DNA from 4 places in the Lacicoccus kunmingensis DSM 17847 genome. Region 2 is predicted to be linked to each of the others. Evidence: predicted binding sites of a transcription regulator. Region 2 holds the regulator's gene; each other region holds the start of a gene.

Region 1 (5,672 bases), on a different contig from region 2:
TTTTCGTATCTCAGTATAATGGAGCCAAGGGGGTTCGAACCCCTGACCTTTGCACTGCCAGCGCAACGCTCTCCCAGCTGAGCTATGGCCCCGTATTGATTACATAAGATATATTGTAAGCCATATTTGAAGATTACTCAATGGTTAAATTTTAAACGGTCTTACTGTCACGGGTGGACCAGAACACCATAGGTATCAATATCAGCGATAAAAGCCCGCCGGTAATGGACAGAAGCTCGAAGCTGGAACCGGCAACAATCATACCGGACATGGCACCGCCTGTCGCACCGCCGAGTGCGATGAATACATCGACTGTCCCCTGCGTCTTAGCGCGTGTGGAAGGATCCGATGCGTCTACAATCAGAGCGGTACCGCTGATCAGTCCGAAGTTCCAGCCGAGACCGAGCAGTATGAGAGAAAGGTTCATCATCAGAAATGATTCCCCGGGTGCAGTTGCCGCAACAATACCCGAAGCAAGCAGTATCAGTCCGCCGCTCACCGCCATTGCGGGCCTGCCGATTTTATCGACAAGAATACCAGTCAGAGGTGAAGGCAGGTACATTGCAGCGATATGAAGTCCGATGACGAAACCGATGGCCCGGAGTGTATGCCCGTGGTCTCCCATATGCACCGGCGTCATCGTCATGATGGCGACCATGACAATTTGTGTGATGACCATGATGAACGCACCGGTCATGATGAGTTTTTTATTGGAGTAGAAAGGTTCCGTAATCACTTCGTTTTCTGTTGCCTGTCGCATCTCATTGATTTTCAGTGAGATGATGAATGGATCCGGACGTAAAAAGATGAATAAAAAGATCCCGGCCAAGATGAATGCAGCCGCAGATAATATGAACGGCCCGGCGAGTTCCGGCACACCGATCGACAGCGCAAAGTTGCCCATGACATCGACGAGATTGGGGCCGGCGACGGCACCGAACGTTGTGGAGAACATCGCGATACTGACTGCGGTTCCGCGCTTTTCCTTTGTTGCAAGGTCAGTCCCTGCATACCTTGCCTGTAAATTGGTCGCAGTACCAGCACCGTAGACCAGCAAAGACAGAAATAACAGCGGCACACTGCCCATCACCGCAGCAAGTACCACACCTGCAGATCCGAGTCCGCCGGTAATGAAGCCGGCAGCAAGCCCTGTGCGTCTACCGAAACGGTTCGACAGACGCCCGACAGCGAGCGCCGCACCGGCAGAACCTAAAGTGAACAGTGCTGCAGGGAGCCCTGCGAGGGCATTTGTCCCGAGCATCTGTTCTGCGAGCAGTGCGCCGACGGTGATTCCTGCAGCAAGTCCTGCACCGCCGAACATCTGTGAGATGACGACGATCAGCAGTGTCCGATTATACAGCTTTTTTTGTTTTTCAGGTGAGTCTATGTAACTTTGAATTGAATTGTCTGCTCTCATCATTTCATCTCTGCCTCTCAAATTATAATCGTATACATAATATTCTAACTATACTTTATAAGGTCCGGCCAATCAATAAACACTGGTAAAAATGAAAGACATGTTACAGTATTTATCGGATAACATGTATTTTATTTTGGAGATTAAATTAAAACAGCACATATATGTGAATAATATATCAATTAGTGGACTATATGATAGAGTAAAAATGACTAATCATTCGGGAGGCGTAACCATGTACAAAGATACCATTGATGCAATGAACAGTCAGGCAGTCGATAAAGTCGGCATGTATAATGAGTCAAAAATGAAATATATTGTGGCTTCGATATTGGCAGGGGCATATATCGGGGTTGGAGTAATTGTTCTGTTCTTTATGGGCGGCCCGCTTTATGCTGCGGACTCCCCGTATTTGAATTTGATTACCGGCATTACATTCGGTGTGGCACTGGCGATAGTGATATGGGGCGGCTCTGAGTTATTTACAGGCAATGTAATGACCTTGACGTTCAGTGCGCTGTCCAAAGTGACGACTTGGAAAGATACGGTTGTTTTGTGGTTCTGGTGTTACATCGGAAACTTGATCGGAGCGATACTGTTTTCCTATCTGATCTATTTCAGCGGGATACTCGCGGAGATTGAGATGGACGGCTTCACCGTAGCGACAGCATCGGATAAGATGAGCGACGGATTTGTAGACCTTCTGTTTCAGGGCATCATGTGTAACTGGCTTGTATGTCTTGCCATCTGGACAGCGGCAAGAGCGAAAGGCGACGCAGCAAAACTCGCATTGGTGTTCGTGCTGATCTTTGCATTTGTGGCAACAGGATTCGAACACAGCATTGCGAACATGTCGATACTCGGCATCGCGTTATTGCACAGCAGTGTTGAGACTGTCACGGTCGGCGGTTTCATCTATAACCTTATTCCGGTGACAATCGGCAACATCATCGGCGGGGGACTGTTTGTCGCAGTTGTTTATTATTATTTGGGTAAGAAGTAAATATATTAATTAGAACGGAAGCAGCCGGGAGATTATCCCGGCTGCTTCTTTGTGTGCTCTCATTCAGTTTCACTAAAAAAATATAAGAGATATAAAAAATAAAATCAAAATAGTTTTAATTGTCAAAAATTTATATTGTATTAATATTTCAGGCAAGCTATAATCAGTGTTATTCAATAAAAAAAAGGAGATGGAATTATGATACTTAAGATTTTAAGAAATGCACTACTCATTGCAGTTGTCTCATTGTTTGTCGTTGCCTGCAGTGACGATTCCGATGTGGAACCTGAGGAGTCCGGCGACGATGCAAGCGCAGATTCCGGAAGTCAGGAAATTGCTTTTGCTACATCATCTGATGCAGTAGGGCTGTCACCTTTAGATACGAATGATTCTGTCTCTGCTTACATGCTTGAGCAGCTTTACGATACGCTCTTTGTACATAACCCTGAGACGATGGAAATTGAACCTCATCTTGTGGACTCCTATGAAGCGCTTGATGACACGACATGGGAATTCAAACTTATAGAGGGCATCGAGTTCCATGATGGCACGCCTTTAAATGCCGAAGCCGTCAAATATACTTTCGAACAGCTGCTCGATGAAGAAAGAGCGGCACCGAGGGCTTCATTGCTTGAGCCGGTCGAGTCCATCGAAGTTGAAGATGAGTATACGGTAATCATCAACACGAAAGAACCGTACGGACCGCTGCTTGCAGCACTGTCACACGTCAATGCTTCGATCGTGTCTCCTGAAGCTGATAAGTCCGTTGATATCATGACTGAACCGGTCGGCTCCGGACCTTTCAAGTTTGAGTCATGGGCGAGCAGTGACAATATTGTCCTTACTAAAAACGAAAATTATTTTAAAGGTGCACCTGAACTCGATAAAGTCACCATGCATGTTATTCCGGAATACGCTTCTGCTGTCGGAATGCTTGAAACCGGCCAGGTGGATTTCCTGCCGAATGTGCCTTCTGAGCATATTCCAAGGATAGAGGAGATGGAAGATACTGAACTTGACCTGACGCCTGGTACGGGCATCAACTATCTGGCATTTAACATGGAGAAAGAACCATTCAATAATCTTGAATTCAGAAAAGCCGTTTCACACGCGATTGACCGTGATGAATATGTAGAACAGCTGAACGGTGCAGGCATCCAGAACAACAGCATCATCGGCCCGGAAGTGTTCGGCTATGATGAGGCTGCACAGGAATTCGGCTACGATTATGATCTGGAAGAGTCTCAAAAACTGATAGAAGAAAATAATTTTGATGAAACACCGATTACATTACTTGTAGCCAATGAAGGACATTTCGTTCTGATGAGTGAAATCGTTCAGGCGCAGCTGATGGAAGCAGGATTCGATGTCAGTATTGAAATGATGGAATGGGGCGCATTCCTGGAAGAAGCGGCAGGAGGAAATTATGAGATGGCATTCATCAGCTGGGCGAACAGTACTGCTGACGGAAGCGAACTCTTCTATCCTAACCTGCACTCGGACAATATCGGCTCGACCAACCGTGCGAGATATAACAACGAAGAATTTGACGAACTTGTAGAACAGTCGAGAACAACGATCGATCAGGATGAAAGACTGGACTTGCTCCACGAGATCAACGAATTTGCGACCAATGACGCGGTGTGGGTACCGATGCATCATACAAACGTGAGTGTCGGATATCATGAGTCTGTCAACAATTTGAGAATATCGCCGAATACGAGCTTCTCACTATATGAAGTCAGTATTGATGAATAGAAATTAACGTAATAAAAACGCTTCAGACTTTGGATTATTCACGGTCTGGAGCGTTTTATTTGTATGGAATATCATTTTGTAAAGATAATGATTTAAATCATTGAAATTTTAGAATATTTAACAAAAACACATTAAGTATTTGCTATAATTTATGCAAATAAGTACTTAGGAGGAATATTGTGAGTATCCCTACTTTGCAAGGCGAACAGACATCAATATTATATTTACCTAAAGAACAGAATCTACTAATCGTTGGTAGTGCTGGTACTGGAAAGTCACTGCTTGCTATGTATAAATCTATTTATCTAGCCGTTTCTAATCCGGGTGAGAAAATTTTATTACTTACTTTTAATCGTGCAGTGAATAATAAAATTAAAGAAGATTGTAAAATTGTGTGTGAATACTTAAATCAGGAGTATCCAAAGAATTTAATAATTGATACTATATACTCATTTTCTCAAAAAATGATTGTTGATCTGGCAGAACACACTAAAGAACGGGGGTATACAACTCCGACTGCAAAGAATATAGCTCAGTTTTTAAAAGATGAAAGAAGAGATATTATTCCGGCATTGATGCCCGCTAAAAAAGAGGAGCTAATCGCTAAAGCCGTTCAAGAAACATCTGAAAAATACAGTGATATGGCAATATTCAAAAGAAGTTCAGATACATATATTGAAGAGATCAGCTGGATTGAGAGATGGGATATTGCTGATTTTGCAGCTTATAAAGCAGCGGATAGAGTTGGAAGACGTAAACATAGAATAAGAAGGGATGATAGGGAATATATATGGGAAATATACTTATCTTATTTACAATTGATGGAATCATCTGACATCAATAGATTGTATAGCTTCGACAGTATTTATAGATATTTAAATCAATTTCTGAATGAATATAGAAAGTGTGTACATAACGAAGAAAATAGTAAATATCAATTATATAAATACATCATTATTGATGAATTTCAAGATTTGACCCCTTCTATGGCTAATCTTATTAAAACTTTGATTACATGTAAAAATGATCAAAGCTTAGAAAATCAGTCGAAATATATATTAATTGGAGATGTTGCTCAGAGCGTTTTTGGAAAACGGATGACATGGACCGAAATGGGCTTCAACACTCATGCAAGGCATACTCTTTCTCAAAATTACAGAAACTCTTATCAAATTGCGACATATGCTGAAAAAATTGCCGAATCACGATACTTTGACAAAAATAATGAGAATTATGTAGCCCCTGACATTCGAGAAAAATATATAGAAAAACCATTCTTGCTCCGATATGAAAACATGAATACAGAGATTAAAGAAATTTGTGAACTGGCAGTAAAAAGAATGGAAACAGGAACAGTTGGAATAATTGTACCAGGGAACGAAATTAAAAATCTAAAGGACCATCTTAAATCATCGAATATAAAATTTGAAGGGTTTACTCAAGCAAATTCAAGTTCTAATTTACAGATTGGAACAATCAAACAGGTCAAAGGTC
Region 2 (5,672 bases):
CTGTTGATGGCGATATCCTTAACAGGCATATTAATAACTTTCCTAGGGTTTTCAAGAATAAATGTTGCTATACGTTGTTCAACTGGTGTCATGTATTCTTGCCTTTTACTAATCTGGCTCAGTACCGAGAACATATCATTTCCCCCAAACTTATTGATTCCCTACAAATACTATAAATATTTAGTTAATTATAACATGATTTCTTCATTTTTGATGATAAATTTAGCAAAATATTACTTAAATTTACAAATTAATGACCTTAATTTTGAGATATAATTTCGTCATGATCGAATGCTTTCAAATCATAGCGGATCAAGTTCACATAACACTGACCTGTCTCGGTGGATAACTCCACTCCCCTGGCGTCTTTTTCAGGGAATATTCTTGCACTCATGACCGCTTCACCATCGTTAATAAATATCTCCAGGCTTGAAACATCCATGAATATTTGAAGTTTATATAAAGGAGTATCCAAATGTACATGCCGCTCGCATTCCTCCACCCCTTCAGGCTGTTCACCGCTGAAAGAAGTATCAAGTTTGAACATACGCTCTTCGACATTATAAATCAGGCGCGTTTCATTCCTTTTACCCACCCGTAAGTTCAGGTAGATTTCACTCGCATTATAATCATTGAATTCTACGATCAATTCATAAGACTCTCCATAAAAATCTCTCATGCGTTTATTGTACTGTTTAAAATAACCGAGAGCAGTCACTTCATTTTCTCTTAAATTAATCATGTTAGGATGCGGCGTCTGTTTGAGCTTCTCACCTTCGACATTTAAAACTCTCGGAATGCTCAGACAGTTTTCATAATGAAAATTCTCCGTCGGATAGGAGGTCGTCGGCATGTGCAAGTTTCCGATAATCACCTGACGCTTTTCTGAATCAGTGAATACTTTTGGTGCATAAAAATCAAAACCGGCATCGAACTCCTTAAATTCACCATGAGTCATGGAGTAATGATCAAAATTCATATCTCCAATCAGATAACCTGCCTGAAAGTTATTTCTGAAATAATTGCCGTATCTGTCAACGCCCTGTGGGCAAAACACCAGAACATCCCTGCCGCCCGCAGAAAAATAATCAGGATACTCCCACAGCCAGCCGAACTCATCCAGCCCGGTCTGAAGAATGCCCTTGTACTCAAATTCAGAAACATTATCCGCTTCAAACACTGCAAGACAGCCATTCTCATTGTCAGACTCTGCTCCGATCAATAAAATATATTTACCGTTCGTCAATATCACTTTAGAATCTTTAAGCTGACTGAATTGCGCTTCAAAACCTTCAACCAGAGGGACAGTATGTTTAATCAATTTATAACGTTCGTCCAAATGGGCTATCAATTGTTTATATTTGAATGACCCTTGTGAAAGAGAACGCCCGATATAAAAGATATGTTCCCGTTCTTTTATATTTAATGAGGAACCCGAGGAAAGACCTTTATCATCAAACAGTGTATCAGGCTTTAATTTAACACCCTCATTAGTGAACGTTGAAAGATCTTTGGAAGTCACATGGTACCAATGCTGTTCTTCCTCTTCCAACACCGGCCTCCATGTGTAAAACAGATGGTATTTTTCACTGTTGTCGTCATAAAATACCGCAGCAGGCGCGTTGATTGAACCAAGCACACTTTCCACATGATATTTCTGGCGCCACGGGCTACTGTTAACATGTTCAATATACGAATTTAAATCGTTATGACTCATCGCTTCTAACGCTTTCAATTGAATATTTTCATGTCTATCCAACCCTCTACCCCCTAATCTTCATCCAAAGATTCTTCTATTGCTTTTTGTTCTGCTTTCAAATATCTCTTGTAACCATATTTAGAAATTACGATGCTGATTTCATAAAGCAGGATCATCGGAATCGTTAAAATTATATGTGTCATAAAGTCCGGCGGTGCGATAATAGCCGCAATGATGAATAATATGAAGTAAGCATATTTACGGTTCTGTTTTAGAAACATAGGTGTAATCATCCCCAGCTGTGTCAAAAAGAGAACCAAAATCGGCATCTGGAATATTACACCAAATGGCAGTACAATGCGGAACAAGAAGCCAAAGTACTGGTTAATTCCTATCGTCGTTTCTATTCCCATATTTGCCGATAAATCAAAAGTAAACTGTACAATGTAAGGTACGACAATGAAGTAGCTGAAAGCCATACCCGTCAACATCAATATCATCACTATAGGAATATAACTCAATGTTAGCTTTTGCTCATTACTGTACAGTCCCGGAGAAATAAAAGCCCATAGCTGATAGAGAATGACCGGTAAAATAATAACAAATGCGATGATTATAATCACCATTATGTAAATTTTAAGCGGATCTGCCACCTGAAAGGCGTGCATTTGGATATCCCCAGTCCAAGGTGCGTTCTGCATCTGATAAATTAAAGGTTGGGATAAAAAAAAGCCCACAATTAATGCAGCAAGAAAAAAATACATTACGATGAGCAATCGTTTTCTGAGCTCATCCAAATGCTCCATTATATCCTTTTTTTCTTCATCTTGCATAAGTTGATTCACCTCTTAAAAAAAGGTGGCTTTCGCCACCATTATTATTATGACTCTGATTCAATTTTCTTAGTTTCTTTCTTCTTTTCTTCTTCGTCCTCATCGTCTTCTGCCAAACCTTTAGTTGCATCTTTAAATTCTTTCAATGTGGAACCGATAGCCCGCCCGAACTGCGGGAGTTTCTTTGGTCCAAAAATGATTAATGCCACTACTGCGATTACGATTAAACTGACGGGACCGGTGACCATCAAAGTGGATGGTAATAAGAATGTATACATAATTATTTTCCCCTTTCTATAAATTCTTCATATAAAAGAATAATGCTTGTAACTCAACACCCAGGTCGATGTTATGTACATAAATCTTTTTGTCTAAATCCAATCTTGTCGGTGTGAAATTCAAAATGCCTTTAACGCCTGCATCGACAAGTCTTTCAGCCATTTCCTGACTCGCTGAAACCGGCAGGGTTAATATTGCAACTTCCACATTCCCCTCTTCAATTATTGATTCAAGTTCATCTGTGTGATGAATCGTGACATCATTAATCTTTGTGCCGATCAGTTTTTCATTGTTGTCGAGACCTGCGACTACATTCATTTTATCACTTAAATTATTGAATTTATAATTCAATAATGCACTGCCTAAATTTCCTACTCCCACTAGCACAATGTTTTTCTTGTCGGTACCCTGGATATGTTCCATAAAGAAATTCAATAAGCTTTTTACATTATAGCCATACCCTTTACGTCCAAGTTCTCCAAAATAAGAAAAATCTCTTCGGATTGTGGCTGAATCAATATCCAAAGCTTCACTTATCTCTTTTGATGATACTCTGTCAGTAGCTGCTTCTTCTACTTGTTTAAAATATCTATAATAAAGAGGTAGCCGCTTCATTGTTGCGTTTGGAATTTTCTTTTTTGTATTCACAATCATTTACACCTACCCATTGACTAATGACATTATTATAGCATAAATAGTGCATTCCTTCCTACTATTGCATGTGAATTACCATCGTTTTTTTCAGTATACTGTTGTAGACTATAAAGAAAGTGAGGGAAATTTATGATCGTAATGCAATTATCTAATTTAAAAAAATCATTTGTCACTGATCTGGTTTTCGATAAAGTCACTTTGGAAATCAAATCAGGTGAAAATATAGGTATCGTTGGCAAAAATGGTGCCGGCAAAACTACTCTGATGAAAATAATGGCCGGGGAAATGAGTTATGACAGCGGTAATCTTACGCAGCCCAAAGGAACATCCGTCGGTTATTTGACCCAACAGATGACTTTGGAGTCCAGTCTCACGGTACAAGAAGAGATGAGACGTCCATTCAAAAAAGTTTTAGCGTTGAAAGATGAAATGGATGAAGTCACTCTATGGCTTGAAAATAATGAATATACCCATGAGAAATACCAGGACTATGTGAACAAGCTGGAAAGACTTCAAAACGCTTTTGAAAATCAGGACGGCTATCATATAGATTCCAATATCAAAATGGTACTGACCGGATTGAGTTTTGATGTGAGCGATCTTGAGCGTCCAGTCGATGAATTTTCAGGCGGCCAGAAGACTCGTCTGTCACTTGCCCAGATGCTGCTCTCAAAGCCCGATCTGCTGCTTCTCGATGAGCCGACAAATCATCTGGACATGGATACGGTAGAATGGCTCGAACAGTATTTAAACAGCTTCCAGGGCGCTGTCGTCATCATCAGTCACGACAGATACTTCCTGGATAAAACCGTCGACAAAATATATGAAGTGGAACTTGGCACCGGTACACTCTATCACACCAATTATTCCAAGTATGTTGTGGAAAAAGAGAAACGATACCAGTTGACCATGAAGCAATATGAACGACAGCAAAAAGAAATTGCCAGACTGGAAAATTTTGTCGATAAAAATATCGCACGTGCCTCCACGAGCGGCATGGCAAAAGACAGACGGAAAAAACTCGAAATGATGGAACGCATCAACGCCCCGAAACAGGATCATAAAAATGCCAATTTCACTTTCAATATAAAGCGTGAAAGCGGTAATGATGTACTCAGAATCAATGACCTGTCAATCGGCTATGATGAGGTGCTTAACAACCATATCAACTTCAGTGTGGAAAAACGGGACAGGCTTGCGATACTCGGCCCCAACGGCATCGGTAAATCCACTCTCGTCAAAACCATCGCAAAGAAAATACAGAAAAAAGCCGGTGACATCGTTTACGGCACCAATGTTTCAATCGGATATTACGATCAGAAACAGGCCGAATTCACTTCCAGCAAAAATGTCCTTGAGGAGTTGTGGTCCGAGTACCCTGAGATGAAGGAAAGCGATGTCCGAAAAATATTAGGCCGGTTTTTATTTACACAGGATGAAGTGCTGAAAAGCGTCAATGATTTGAGCGGCGGTGAAAAAGCAAGGATTCAGCTGGCAAAGCTGATGCTTGAAAAAAATAATGTCCTTATACTCGATGAACCGACGAACCATCTGGACATCGACAGTAAGGAAGTCCTTGAAAATGCACTCGATGATTTTGAAGGCACCATCATATTCGTCTCTCATGACAGATATTTCGTCAACAGAATAGCAAACCGCATTTTGGAAATGGAAAAAGAGAACTTGTTTTTAGTTAATGGAGATTATGACTACTTCCTTCATAAAAAAGAGGAATTGAAATTAACACGGGAAACTGAAGTAAAAGAAACAGAGTCTGAAAATAAAGGTCATCTCAGCTATGAAGAACAGAAACGACAGCGTAATGAAATAGGCAAATTGAAAAAACAAGTTAAAACTCTTGAGCAGGAAATAACCGTTCTTGAACAAGATATAGAGAGTATAGAAAATCAGCTGCTGGATCCGGAAGTTTACAATGACTATACAAAATCCGCAGAACTCAATGATCAGCTGATAGACAGAAATGACAGATTGGAAACTGTTATGGAACAATGGGCAGAAAGCGAAGAGCTGTTATCAGAAACATAGAAGCGTTCGGTCAATGTACCGGACGTTTCTTTTTTAACCATATGTTCGGTGTATAACGTAATTTGTCAGAATTATACTTCATCACAAAGTTATGCACAGCCATGGTGTGATTAAATCAGTATTTTAACGACTTATCCACATTATCCACAAAGTTTTGCACA
Region 3 (5,672 bases), on a different contig from region 2:
GCGTTAAAGCGAGCGGCGGTGTCCGTTCAGCTGAAGATGCCATGAAAATGATCGAGAGCGGTGCAACACGCATCGGCGCATCCAGCGGTATTGAAATTGTTACAGGCGGTATATCTGAATCAAATTATTAAAATTAAGTTGACCTAAAAAGTTACTTATATTATAATATTTGAGTACATAGTAATGCTATGTTCAGATTAGCCTTTTGTTTATTCGGAGGGAGGGAAATTTATGACTAAAACAAACGTTAAGAAGAACGAACCTATTGAAGATGCACTACGACGTTTTAAGCGTAATGTCTCAAAAAACGGCACAATTCAGGAAGCCCGTAAAAGAGAATTTTATGAAAAACCTAGTGTTAAGCGTAAGAAGAAGTCTGAAGCAGCAAGGAAACGTAAATTTAGATAATATATCCTCCCTCGGATAATTTATCATATTTAAAGACAGTACTATTTTATATAGTACTGTCTTTTTTCATACGTAATAGCACAGTATATTTATTTTTATACCTTTTATATGTATAATGAAAATGGAGGGGATTTACATGGCGATAATTGATACATTTTTGATAGGAAATATTGTGAATACATTCAGGGATGTTATTACTATGCCTGTAATTGCCTTTATATTACTAGCTGTCTTCATTATCGGACTGGTAATGCAACTATTTTCTGAACAATTCAATTTTTATGGTTTACTTTCTATCGCTGCTATTATTTTATTTTTCTCCGGGCATTTACTTATAGAAGGCAGTAATCTCCTGGCGCTCTCATTATTTGTACTCGGTGCATTTTTGATTATTATAGAGTTTTTTGTAATCGGTACCTTTTTGGGAATACTTGGGGTCATTCTACTGCTACTCAGTATTGTTCTTGTCAGCGGAAATATGATTATGTATTCAATTTTTCTGCTGATTATAATTATTATTGCATCCTTTATGGTGGTGGGGCTTATCAAATCTAAGAAAAGAAAAATTCCGTTTTTAAACAGATTGATTCTGAATGAAGCGACAGATACAGAATCCGGGTACACATCATTTGATGATCGTTCACATTTAGTTGGTGAAACAGCAATTACTGTTACACCGCTCAGACCATCAGGAACGATACGTTACGGAGAGGAAAGAATAGATGCTGTTGCTGAAGGGTCTTTTATTACAGCGGATAAGAAAGTTAAAGTTATACATGTTGAAGGAACCAGAGTCGTTGTCCGTCCTATTGAAGAATAACACTAATTTAAAGGAGAGTTTTACATGGATCTAATGTTTATATCCGGTGGATTATTAACAGTCATATTTTTAATTGTTGTAATCTTTATCGTATTGTCATTTATCCTGTCATTTGTCCCGGTCGGTTTATGGATTTCAGCAATTGCTGCCGGAGTCAAAGTGGGAATATTCACATTGGTAGGTATGCGTCTAAGACGTGTTAAACCGAAACGTGTCATTGAGCCGATGATTAAAGGTGATAAAGCGGGTATTGATTTGAATACGAATCAGCTCGAGGCTCACTTCCTCGCAGGAGGTAACGTTGACAGAGTGGTTGATGCTCTGATTGCAGCTCACCGTGCAGATATCAATTTAACATTTGAGCGTTGTGCGGCGATCGACCTTGCAGGCCGTGATGTTTTAGAAGCAGTTCAAATGAGTGTAAACCCGAAAGTTATTGAAACACCGTTTATAGCAGGTGTGGCAATGGACGGTATAGAAGTTAAAGCGAAAGCACGTATTACAGTACGTGCAAATATCGACCGTCTCGTTGGTGGTGCAGGAGAAGATACGATTGTGGCACGTGTAGGTGAAGGTATTGTATCCACTATCGGTTCTTCGAAAAAACATTCAGATGTACTTGAAAACCCAGATCGGATTTCTCAGACAGTACTTGCCAAAGGGCTGGATTCCGGTACTGCTTTTGAAATCTTATCCATAGATATCGCAGATGTGGATATCGGTAAAAACATTGGTGCAGACCTGCAGACTGAGCAAGCTGTAGCTGATAAGAACATTGCACAGGCAAAAGCTGAGGAACGTCGTGCAATGGCTGTTGCCCAGGAGCAGGAAATGAAAGCCCGCGTTCAAGAAATGAGGGCGAAAGTGGTGGAAGCAGAATCTAAAGTACCACTTGCATTTTCTAAAGCACTTGAAGACGGCAATATTGGTGTCACTGAGTATTACGATTTGAAAAATGTCGAAGCAGACACCAGTATGAGAGATTCTATCAATAAAATGACTAATCCGACTCGTTACAACGAAGAAGAAGAATAGGTCGTGATATTATGGAAGCGTTACTGCCCCTATTAATATTTGCAGGCGGCGTAATATATTCTGTCATAGCCAGTAAAGGTGACAAGAGTAAAGGCAAAAGAAATATCGACCCGAGTAAAATGGAAAGGCCAGGACGTGCGGCGCCACGTCGCAGACCGGCTAATAGTGAACCGGAAAGAGAACAGTCAGGCGGTCTTTTTGACGAATTGAAACGTGAATTCAAAAAAGAATACGATAAGGCGATGGGCGAACCAGAAACAGAGACGAAAAGCCAATCCCGCAAAATGTCACAAGAAAACATAAAACGACGGGTGGAAAAAGAGCGTCAAAATCTTGAGGACAGAAGACAGCGTGAGAAACAAAAAGCTTCTATGCGTCAAAGATCTCAGAATAAAACGTATGAAGATAAAAAACCGGTTGAAAGAAGACAGCCTGAAAGAGCATCAAGAGCAAGAGACAGTGTATATACCGGTGCGCATGATGCGAAAGATGATGTTGAAGTGGCTGGGTCCGCTGAAGGCATCGGCAGGGAAATTACCGAAAGAGCACGCTACACATATGGTGATGAACGCACAGAAATGCACGAACGCGACAAAAAGAAGAGTGAAGGTTTCACTTCAAGAGATCTTACATTCGATAAAAAAGCTGTTGTTAACGGTATTATTTTTAATGAGATTTTAGGCAAACCCAAGTCGAAAAGATAGTATTCAAAACACATATCAATTTATTGATATGTGTTTTTTATGTTTTAAATAGTACAATGAAGAGAATAGAAGTATTAAGCAGGAGGTGTGAATAGTGGATATAGATATTAAGAAAGGCGAGAATATGTTTTTCGTAGGTGAGGATGAATTAAACCCTGAAGCTTACGTTTCTTATAAAGTCGACGATGACGGTGATCTGATCATTGACAGTACAGAAGTCGCCAATCAGCTGAGCGGCCAGGGCGTCGGCAGCACACTCGTCAATATGGTCATCGAGTATGCCAAAGACGAAGATAAGAAAATCGTTCCGGAGTGCCCATTTGCGAGAGCAGTCATGGAGCGTGAGGAAGATACGAAAAAAATGATAAAGTAGAAAAATAAGCTCATTTATATTGAGCTTATTTTTTATGTTTAATTATTCACAAAAATGTACCAAAAGCATTATTATGAATGATTATTTTTAATTTATAATAGTGTTAAGAGGTGACATTATGAAATTCAAAAAACAAAATCAACACGGTGCGTGGGCAATGATGTTCATGCCGCTTATTCTTGGTATTGCAGCAGGAGGATTTCACCCGTCACAAATATTGTACGGAATCGGCTGGATGCTCATGTTTTTTGCAGCAGATCATGTTTTGATGTTCATTAAACGGATGAAAAGGAAAAAGGAGTACGGATATTTGAAAGCAGCCGGGATGTTTGGAGCAATTGCTGTCCTGCTGTTCATCTATCCTTTGTTTGTTGAGTACCGGATCATTTATTTCTTTTTGGCGATGATGCCATTAGGAGCGATAACCAGTTATTTTTCAATGATCAGGGACGAAAGAAATATCATTAATGACATTGTAGCCATTCTCATATTTTCGATTGCGGGCGGGGGCATTGCCTATTTAAACACTCATGAATGGACCCTTGGCATTACTGTTGTAATTCTGGTCAGTTTACTTTATTTTGTCGGTTCGGCACTGGTCGTGAAGACGATAGTCAGAGAACGGAAGAATATCAGGTACCGCAATGCTTCATACATATATCATGCAGTGTTATTTCTCGGCATGCTGCTGTGGCACTACACACTGGGTATCGCCTTCTTAATCGGTATTATCAGGGCGGTGGGTGTTTATGACAGAGGATGGACGCCGAAAAAGCTCGGGATTATGGAAATATTTCATGTGCTCTGGATCAGTGGGTGGGTAATTATATATTTGAATATCATTATTTAAAAGGACCCTTTTGAGGTCCTTTTTTAATGTCTATAAATCAACCTTAGGTTGATTTATATTATGAAAATTTCTAAATAAGAAGTATAAATTCACTTTTTACTGTTATAGAATATGTATAAGGAGGGCTTCACATCGATATTTTAATAGGAGAAAAAATAAAGAATCATCGTAAACAGTTAAATTATACACAGAGTGATGTCGCGGAATTTCTTAATATCAGTAAAGCTGCAATTTCGAAATGGGAAAAGGGCCACAGTATACCTGAGGTAGTTTACATTATACAGCTGTCCAAGCTGTTTAACACGACGATTGATGAATTGGTGAACAGTTCGGTAAAACATACCAAAGAAGATATTAAAAGACTTTATCACTTTTATTCAAGAAGATTTTCCACCGAACCTTTTGATTTTACGGTTGCTGAAGTGGATGAATATGCAAGAAAACATTTTAATGATTACAGTTTATTATTACAGTTCAGTGTACTTTTAATGAACCATCATCAGTTAAAACCTCAATCCAAAGTTGTCCAGGATAATGCTGTAAAATATATCAGTCGTATAATAAAACATTCCGATTCACTTTTTGAAAAAGAGCAGGCAACTTTCCTTTTGGCATCCATTTATTTGCAGCGTGGTCAAAATGACAGTGTAATAGAACTTCTGGAGGGTGCGCGGCTGCCAAAATTACCGGCCAATATAGTATTATCATTATCTTATTTGCAGAAGGATGAGCGGATGCAGGCGAACCAAACGTTGCAGGCTGAAGTCTATCAAAATATCATTTTTATTATGAACAGCCTGACAGTAATGATTCAGCATAAGGTGCATAGTAATTCTGATCAATTGATAGACAGGGGATTAAAAATAGCGCAGACTTTCGATCTAAATAATCTCCATCCGAATTCGATGATGAACTTTTATCTGGCCAGTGCAATATACAAAAGAGATGAACTGTACAGCTGCATAGCTTACTTGAAATCTTTTAATAAAATCGTTAAAAATATGATGGAAAACTATTACCTGCATGGAGATGATTTTTTTGATGAAATAGATGACTGGATCAAAGATTTTGACCTCGGAAACAATGCACCTCTCAATATCGATACATTCAAGCGTCAGGTGCTGATTCAGGTCAGGTCGAATCCGCAGTTCGAACATATTAAAGATACTATAGAATTTAAAAATATCATTCATGATTTATCAAATATAGTAGGGGCGTGATACCGTGTTGTCAGAATCCGATTGGATTGTGTTTCTTATACCGCTTATTCTTTTGCAGGTGATTTTGATGATTACAGCGCTTGTGCTGATCATCAGACAGACTCATTTCAAATATTTTAATAAAATAATCTGGATAGTTATTGTGCTGCTGCTCAATATTATCGGTCCGGTATTATATTTTATATTGGAGAGAAGATAATATGGATATATTAAAAATAGAAAACTTGTCGAAATCATTCAATGATAAAAATGTGATTGACAA
Region 4 (5,672 bases), on a different contig from region 2:
CCATGGGCTTCCAGTTCCGCATGGTGGTTGATCGGTATGCCGTCAATAAATTCCATGACCAGTACATTTTTCGTCGACAGTTCCCTGATCATTTCAGGCACTTTAATCTTGTCGTCACGCTCAAACTGTTTACGGATCTTATCAGCATTATTCGCCTCAATGGTATAGTCAAGCTCATCCAGAATCGCTTCTGAGAATTCCTCGATCATATCGGTCAGATGGTAACGTCTCGCCCACTCCATCCTTTGTTCTGCCAGCGTCGCAAGATGATGGAGTATCTCAAGGTCAGTCCGGACCCTTTTTTCTATGTTTGGCCGCTGGACTTTGACCGCGACGGTCTGACCCTCTGCAGTCACCGCCTTATGCACCTGCCCTGTCGATGCCGAGCCGATCGGGGTTTCTTCAATTGACCGGAAGACATCTTCAGTTTTTACATCCAAAGAGCCCTCTATCACTTTCTGCACATCTTCAAAGTCGAACGGCGGCACATTACTTTGGAGTTTTTCCAGTTCATCAATGATGTCCTTCGGTATCAAATCCGGTCTCGTACTCGCAATCTGGCCGAGTTTGATGAAAGTCGTACCCATCTCCTCGATAAAGATACGTATGCGTTCACCTCTGGAATGCTCATGATCATTTTTCGCCTGTCTTAATATGATCCTTTTAGGCAGACTTAATAACTCATCCAGCCCGAGCTCTTCAACTAGAAAGCCAAAGCCGGCCGATGAGAAATTAATCGCAATTTCCCTGTAACGGTTTATATATTCGATACGTTTTTTTATTATCATTTAAAAAACTCCAGAATAATTATTTAAATATGGAACATATAATCATCAAGGCCCTCGCCGTCATAGTCCACCATATCTTTTAAAGTCGTATGGTCCAGTACGTCGCTTATGGCATCTCTGATTCTGCCCCATAAAAACCTTTCATTCTTACTGTCCTTTTCATCACTTTCCACAGCAACAATGTTTTCTTCGACCGTTTTGAAAATCTGACCGACAGTAATGTCTTCAGGCGGACGGTTCAGCTCATAACCTCCGTACGCTCCTCTTGTACTCTTTACGAGTTCGTCTTTTTTCAAACTGGCAACAATCTGCTCTAAATATAAATCACTGATTCCCCGTTCTGTTGCTACAGATTTCACACTTCTTCTCTTTTCATCATAATCCCTGGCAAGCGCCAGCATAAAATATAATCCATATCTGCCACGCGTTGATATCTTCATAATACACCTCTAATATCTAAACTTTTTAATAAGTTGATTTTTGTTGTAATATATTAAATATATCATAATAAAACAGTTGGGTGAAAATATGACGACACAACCATTAAGTTATCGCATGCGTCCAAGAACAATCGACGAAGTGATTTCACAGAAACACCTGGTAGGAGAAGGCGGGATCATCAGACGCATGGTCGATGCCAAAAGGCTGTCTTCCATGATCTTATACGGTCCTCCCGGAATCGGAAAAACCAGTATAGCAAGCGCCATAGCAGGCTCTACAAAATATATGTTCAGAACTTTGAACGCAGTTTCAAATTCGAAAAAAGATATGCAGCAGATTGTTGAGGAAGGCAAGATGAGCGGGACGGTCATACTTCTCCTCGATGAGATACACCGTCTGGATAAGGCGAAACAGGATTTTCTGCTGCCGCATCTTGAAAAAGGAACGATCATACTGATTGGTGCGACAACTTCCAATCCTTATCATGCAATAAACCCCGCCATCAGATCGAGGACGCAAATATTCGAACTGGACTTGCTGGATACGGAAGATGTGAAGACTGCGGTTACACGCGCGCTCGAAGACAGTGAGCGCGGCCTCGGCAATTTGAATATTGAAATCGACGATGCGGCGATGGACCACTTCACATTATCCTCACAGGGAGATGTCAGAAGTGCGCTCAACGCCCTCGAACTTGCAGCACTAAGCACAAAACCGGTGGATGATGTTGTCCACATCACGCTGGAGGATGCCAAAGCCTGCATGCAGCAGACGGCATTTCTGCACGATAAAGACGGCGATGCCCATTACGACGTGATGAGCGGCTTCCAGAAATCGATCAGGGGCAGTGACGTGAACGCAAGTCTTCACTACCTTGCAAGACTGATTGAAGCGGGCGACCTCGTTACAATCGCCCGCCGTCTTCTGGTCATTGCCTATGAAGATATCGGCCTTGCAAATCCACAGCTTGCGACACGGACTTTAAACGCAATCATATCCGCTGAACGGCTGGGCTTCCCGGAAGCGCGAATACCGCTTGCCAACGCAGTGATCGAACTGGCGCTATCTCCAAAATCAAACAGTGCATACAAGAGTATCGACAATGCACTTGCCGACATCAAAAAAGGAAAGTCCGGCACAGTCCCGAAACATTTGAAGGACGGACATTATGCAAGCGCAGAAAAATTAGGCAACGCAGTCGGATATCAATATCCTCACAACTATCCCAATAATATCGTCGCACAGCAATATTTACCGGATACTCTGATGAACAAAGAATATTTCATGCCGACAAAAAACACGAAATATGAGGCACAGCTCGATGAAATCTATTCCAAAGTAAAAATGCTTTTCAATAAAAAACAGTAGAAAAAGCACCGGTTGCAAATGCAACCGGTGCTTAATTTTCGAAATATCCAAGCTAAAGCCGTGTGTTTTAGCTGATAATTTTGGCCTGCTAAGTGCAGGTGGGTGTCCTGTTTCCAACTCCAAACGTCCTAATTGGTTAGGCGTGTTTTTTGAAGGAAAACCTATTAGACTCCCGATTTAAAAGGTGTTAGGTCAAAATTTAATTCAACACATCACGTACCTCTCAGATATTTCTATTAAATATACTATAACACACCTCTAAAATTTTGAGAAGTAAAAAGAGTTTTATTAAAAAACCTGACACACATCAATCGTACATCTGTCACAGTTGATATTGTTCCGCAGAACATCAATATCAAGAACGGTTATATATTTCTTCTCCACTTTAATCACTTTCTGCTTTTTCAAATCCGACAGCATTCTGTTGACCACTTCCCTTGAAGTGCCGCACAATCCTGCGAGTTCATGGTTGGTAAGCTGTGTATTGATCAGTATACCGTCCCCGGTCTTCACTCCAAATGAATTCGTCAGCCGGATCAGAACAGAATACAGTGCCCCCTGTTTGCCGTAAAGCAGCAGATCTCTCATCTTGGAAGAATTTCTGTCCCTGTCTATGTCGAGCCACTGCAGCCATTCCATCTTAATCTCTTCATTCGTAAATATAAATTGTTCAAACTGTCTCTTTTCATATTTATAAAGTGTACAACCTGTTTTCACTTTCGCGTATGTAGTGTGTTCTTTATTTAATGAATGAATGGTCAATGCACCGAATATAGCATCTTCGGATAAATAATTCGTAATCATTTCACGGCCGTCTTCCTGCATTCTGCTGATAAAGACTTCGCCTTTTTCCAAACAATAGACATACCTCGCTGAATCTCCCGGATGGAACACATATTCACCTTTTTGCAAGTTCACCTTTTTACCCTTTTCTTTTAACAGTTTCACAATTGATTCGGGCTTAAATATAGGTTTAGCCGTCACGGCAACACACCCCCTTCTTAAATAAAATATTATCACAATATGTGACTTTTATCACTTTTTTATTTGACGATTTTAATTAACATCTTAATTAAGAATAATTATTGTCTAGGAGTGAAATAATGACTGAAAAAGATGTTGAAAAAAGACATGAAAACTCTGAAACGCACGATGTGGATCATTCAAAGCTGGATTTAAGAGGAACGTTTATGATGGTTATGTTTCTCGGCGGTTTAATATTCGTCAGCTGGTTCGGTGCTTTTATACTATTTTTGGAAAGAATGTAGAGAGGATGATTAAAAATGCATAAATTTGAAAAGATATGGATGAGTGTCGGAACCGGATCGTTGATCATTTTTCTGGTCATCCTTGGTGTTTCAGCAGTACATGCAGGCCACACGCCTGCAGCTAGCGGCATCGAGACGATAAACCCGGAGTACGTAAGGGATGATGCAAGATTTGCTGAACCCGGACTTCATGAATCGGAAGACGAAGATTTTGACTACAATTTATACTTTGTAGCCAGTGCATTCAGATATGAACCGAGTGAAGTCGAAATTCCACAGGGGTCCAAAGTAAAAATCCAGGTGGTAACAACGGATGTTGTACATGGTTTCCAGGTCGTCAACACGAACATCAATATGATGGTTGAACCGGGACTGGTTTCTACATATAACACAAATTTTGATACGGTCGGAGAATATCTGATTGTCTGTAATGAATATTGCGGTGTTGGTCATACTGACATGACATCCACAATAAAAGTCGTCGATGGAGGTGCTGAAAATAATGAGTAAAAATATACATCCGGACCATTTATTCTCCCTCAATAACAGAGTGGATGCAAAAGATGGCAAGCTCGTTCTCGCAAATATGATCTGGGTCATTTTTGCATTGTTTATCGGCGGGACTGCAGGTATGCTGCAGACGCTCGTCAGAGCGGGCATGGTTGAACTGCCTTTTGGCATCGGCTACTACCAGCTGCTCACTTTACACGGTGTAATTCTCGCTTTAGTTTTAACTTTCTTCTTTATCATGGGCTTCCAGATCGCTTCACTGTCACGTTCTGCCGGGGCTTTCAACGATAAGGAAAGAACGCTTGGCTGGATTGGTTTCTGGCTGATGTCGGCCGGTACTCTCGTTGCCGCTGCTATGATTGCGACAAATGAAGCTTCGGTGCTTTATACGTTCTATGCGCCGCTTCAGGCACATGCCCTGCATTACATAGCACTTGCAGTGATCATTATCGGGACATGGTTCTCCGTTGCAGGTCAACTGATGAGATATTTCAGATGGAGAAAAGAATTTAAAGGGCATAAAACGCCGCTTCTCAGCTTTATGGCATCAGTGAATAACGTGATGTGGCTCGTATGTACAATCGGTGTTTCAATGTCGGTCATCTTCCAGTACATACCGTGGTCACTCGGCATTGTGGAAACAATCAACGTTTCATTGAGCCGCACACTATTCTGGATGTTCGGTCATGCACTTGTATATTTCTGGCTGCTGCCTGCTTATATGGCATGGTACGTTGTCGTTCCAAAAATATTGGGAACGAAAGGCTTTTCGGATAATCTCGCACGAATGAGTTTCGTACTGTTTTTATTCTTCAGTATACCGGTCGGTATACACCATCAGTTGACTGAGCCGGGTATAGACGCATTCTGGAAAGGATTGCAGGTCGTACTGACTTTCGCAGTTATTGTCCCTTCCCTGATGACAGCGTTCAGTTTATTTGCAGTATTTGAGACACACGGCCGCAAAATGGGTACGACAGGTATTTTGGACTGGTTTAAAAAACTGCCTTGGACAGACGCACGATTTGTACTGCCGTTTCTCGGTATGCTGTTCTTTATTCCGGGTGGTATCGGCGGTATCATTAACGCTTCAGGACAGATGAACCAGCTGGTGCACAACACCATCTGGGTGGTGGGTCACTTCCACATCACTGTCGGGGCGCCGGTCATATTGACATACTTCGGTATCATGATGTTCCTGCTGCCGCATATTACAGGACGTAAAATAACAAAACAGCTGAATAATATGGGACTCTATCTTGGGTATACATGGACTTTCGGAATGGGACTGATGTCG

Evidence for each region. Region 2 encodes Rex, which represses fermentation and respiration genes when NADH is low (regulators of the CRP and FNR family bind a similar motif). Its sites were predicted from a motif close to TTGTGAAATATTTCACAA; they were not measured.
Region 1: BO48_RS14805 (formate/nitrite transporter family protein) is a predicted target of Rex. The motif match lies at 1,582-1,599, and genes of this name have one in related genera.
Region 3: BO48_RS01520 (YwiC-like family protein) is a predicted target of Rex. The motif match lies at 3,375-3,392, and genes of this name have one in related genera.
Region 4: BO48_RS01245 (cytochrome c oxidase subunit 2A) is a predicted target of Rex. The motif match lies at 3,621-3,638, and genes of this name have one in related genera.

Annotation. Positions count from the first base shown of each region.
Region 1 covers NZ_JCANUC010000023.1:14,145-19,816, reverse strand. The annotation lists tRNA gene BO48_RS14815 (tRNA-Ala) at 20-92, opposite strand; gene BO48_RS14810 (MFS transporter) at 152-1,417, opposite strand; gene BO48_RS14805 (formate/nitrite transporter family protein) at 1,653-2,420, shown strand; gene BO48_RS14800 (ABC transporter substrate-binding protein) at 2,619-4,178, shown strand; gene BO48_RS14795 (UvrD-helicase domain-containing protein) at 4,358-5,672, shown strand, end outside.
Region 2 covers NZ_JCANUC010000021.1:10,134-15,805, reverse strand. The annotation lists gene BO48_RS14445 (MurR/RpiR family transcriptional regulator) at 1-134, opposite strand, end outside; gene BO48_RS14440 (glycoside hydrolase family 32 protein) at 260-1,759, opposite strand; gene tatC (twin-arginine translocase subunit TatC) at 1,771-2,532, opposite strand; gene BO48_RS14430 (twin-arginine translocase TatA/TatE family subunit) at 2,580-2,810, opposite strand; gene BO48_RS14425 (redox-sensing transcriptional repressor Rex) at 2,827-3,462, opposite strand; gene BO48_RS14420 (ABC-F family ATP-binding cassette domain-containing protein) at 3,595-5,511, shown strand.
Region 3 covers NZ_JCANUC010000001.1:298,663-304,334, forward strand. The annotation lists gene deoC (deoxyribose-phosphate aldolase) at 1-131, shown strand, start outside; gene rpsU (30S ribosomal protein S21) at 232-408, shown strand; gene BO48_RS01500 (NfeD family protein) at 545-1,228, shown strand; gene floA (flotillin-like protein FloA) at 1,253-2,263, shown strand; gene BO48_RS01510 (hypothetical protein) at 2,275-2,967, shown strand; gene BO48_RS01515 (GNAT family N-acetyltransferase) at 3,062-3,340, shown strand; gene BO48_RS01520 (YwiC-like family protein) at 3,459-4,190, shown strand; partial or broken gene BO48_RS01525 (helix-turn-helix domain-containing protein) at 4,346-4,504, shown strand; gene BO48_RS01530 (hypothetical protein) at 4,508-5,410, shown strand; gene BO48_RS01535 (PLDc N-terminal domain-containing protein) at 5,418-5,609, shown strand; gene BO48_RS01540 (ABC transporter ATP-binding protein) at 5,611-5,672, shown strand, end outside.
Region 4 covers NZ_JCANUC010000001.1:249,845-255,516, reverse strand. The annotation lists gene BO48_RS01270 (ABC1 kinase family protein) at 1-788, opposite strand, end outside; gene BO48_RS01265 (RrF2 family transcriptional regulator) at 812-1,228, opposite strand; gene BO48_RS01260 (replication-associated recombination protein A) at 1,317-2,597, shown strand; RNA gene ssrS (6S RNA) at 2,638-2,830, opposite strand; gene BO48_RS01250 (Crp/Fnr family transcriptional regulator) at 2,886-3,581, opposite strand; gene BO48_RS01245 (cytochrome c oxidase subunit 2A) at 3,701-3,865, shown strand; gene BO48_RS01240 (cupredoxin domain-containing protein) at 3,881-4,375, shown strand; gene BO48_RS01235 (cbb3-type cytochrome c oxidase subunit I) at 4,368-5,672, shown strand, end outside.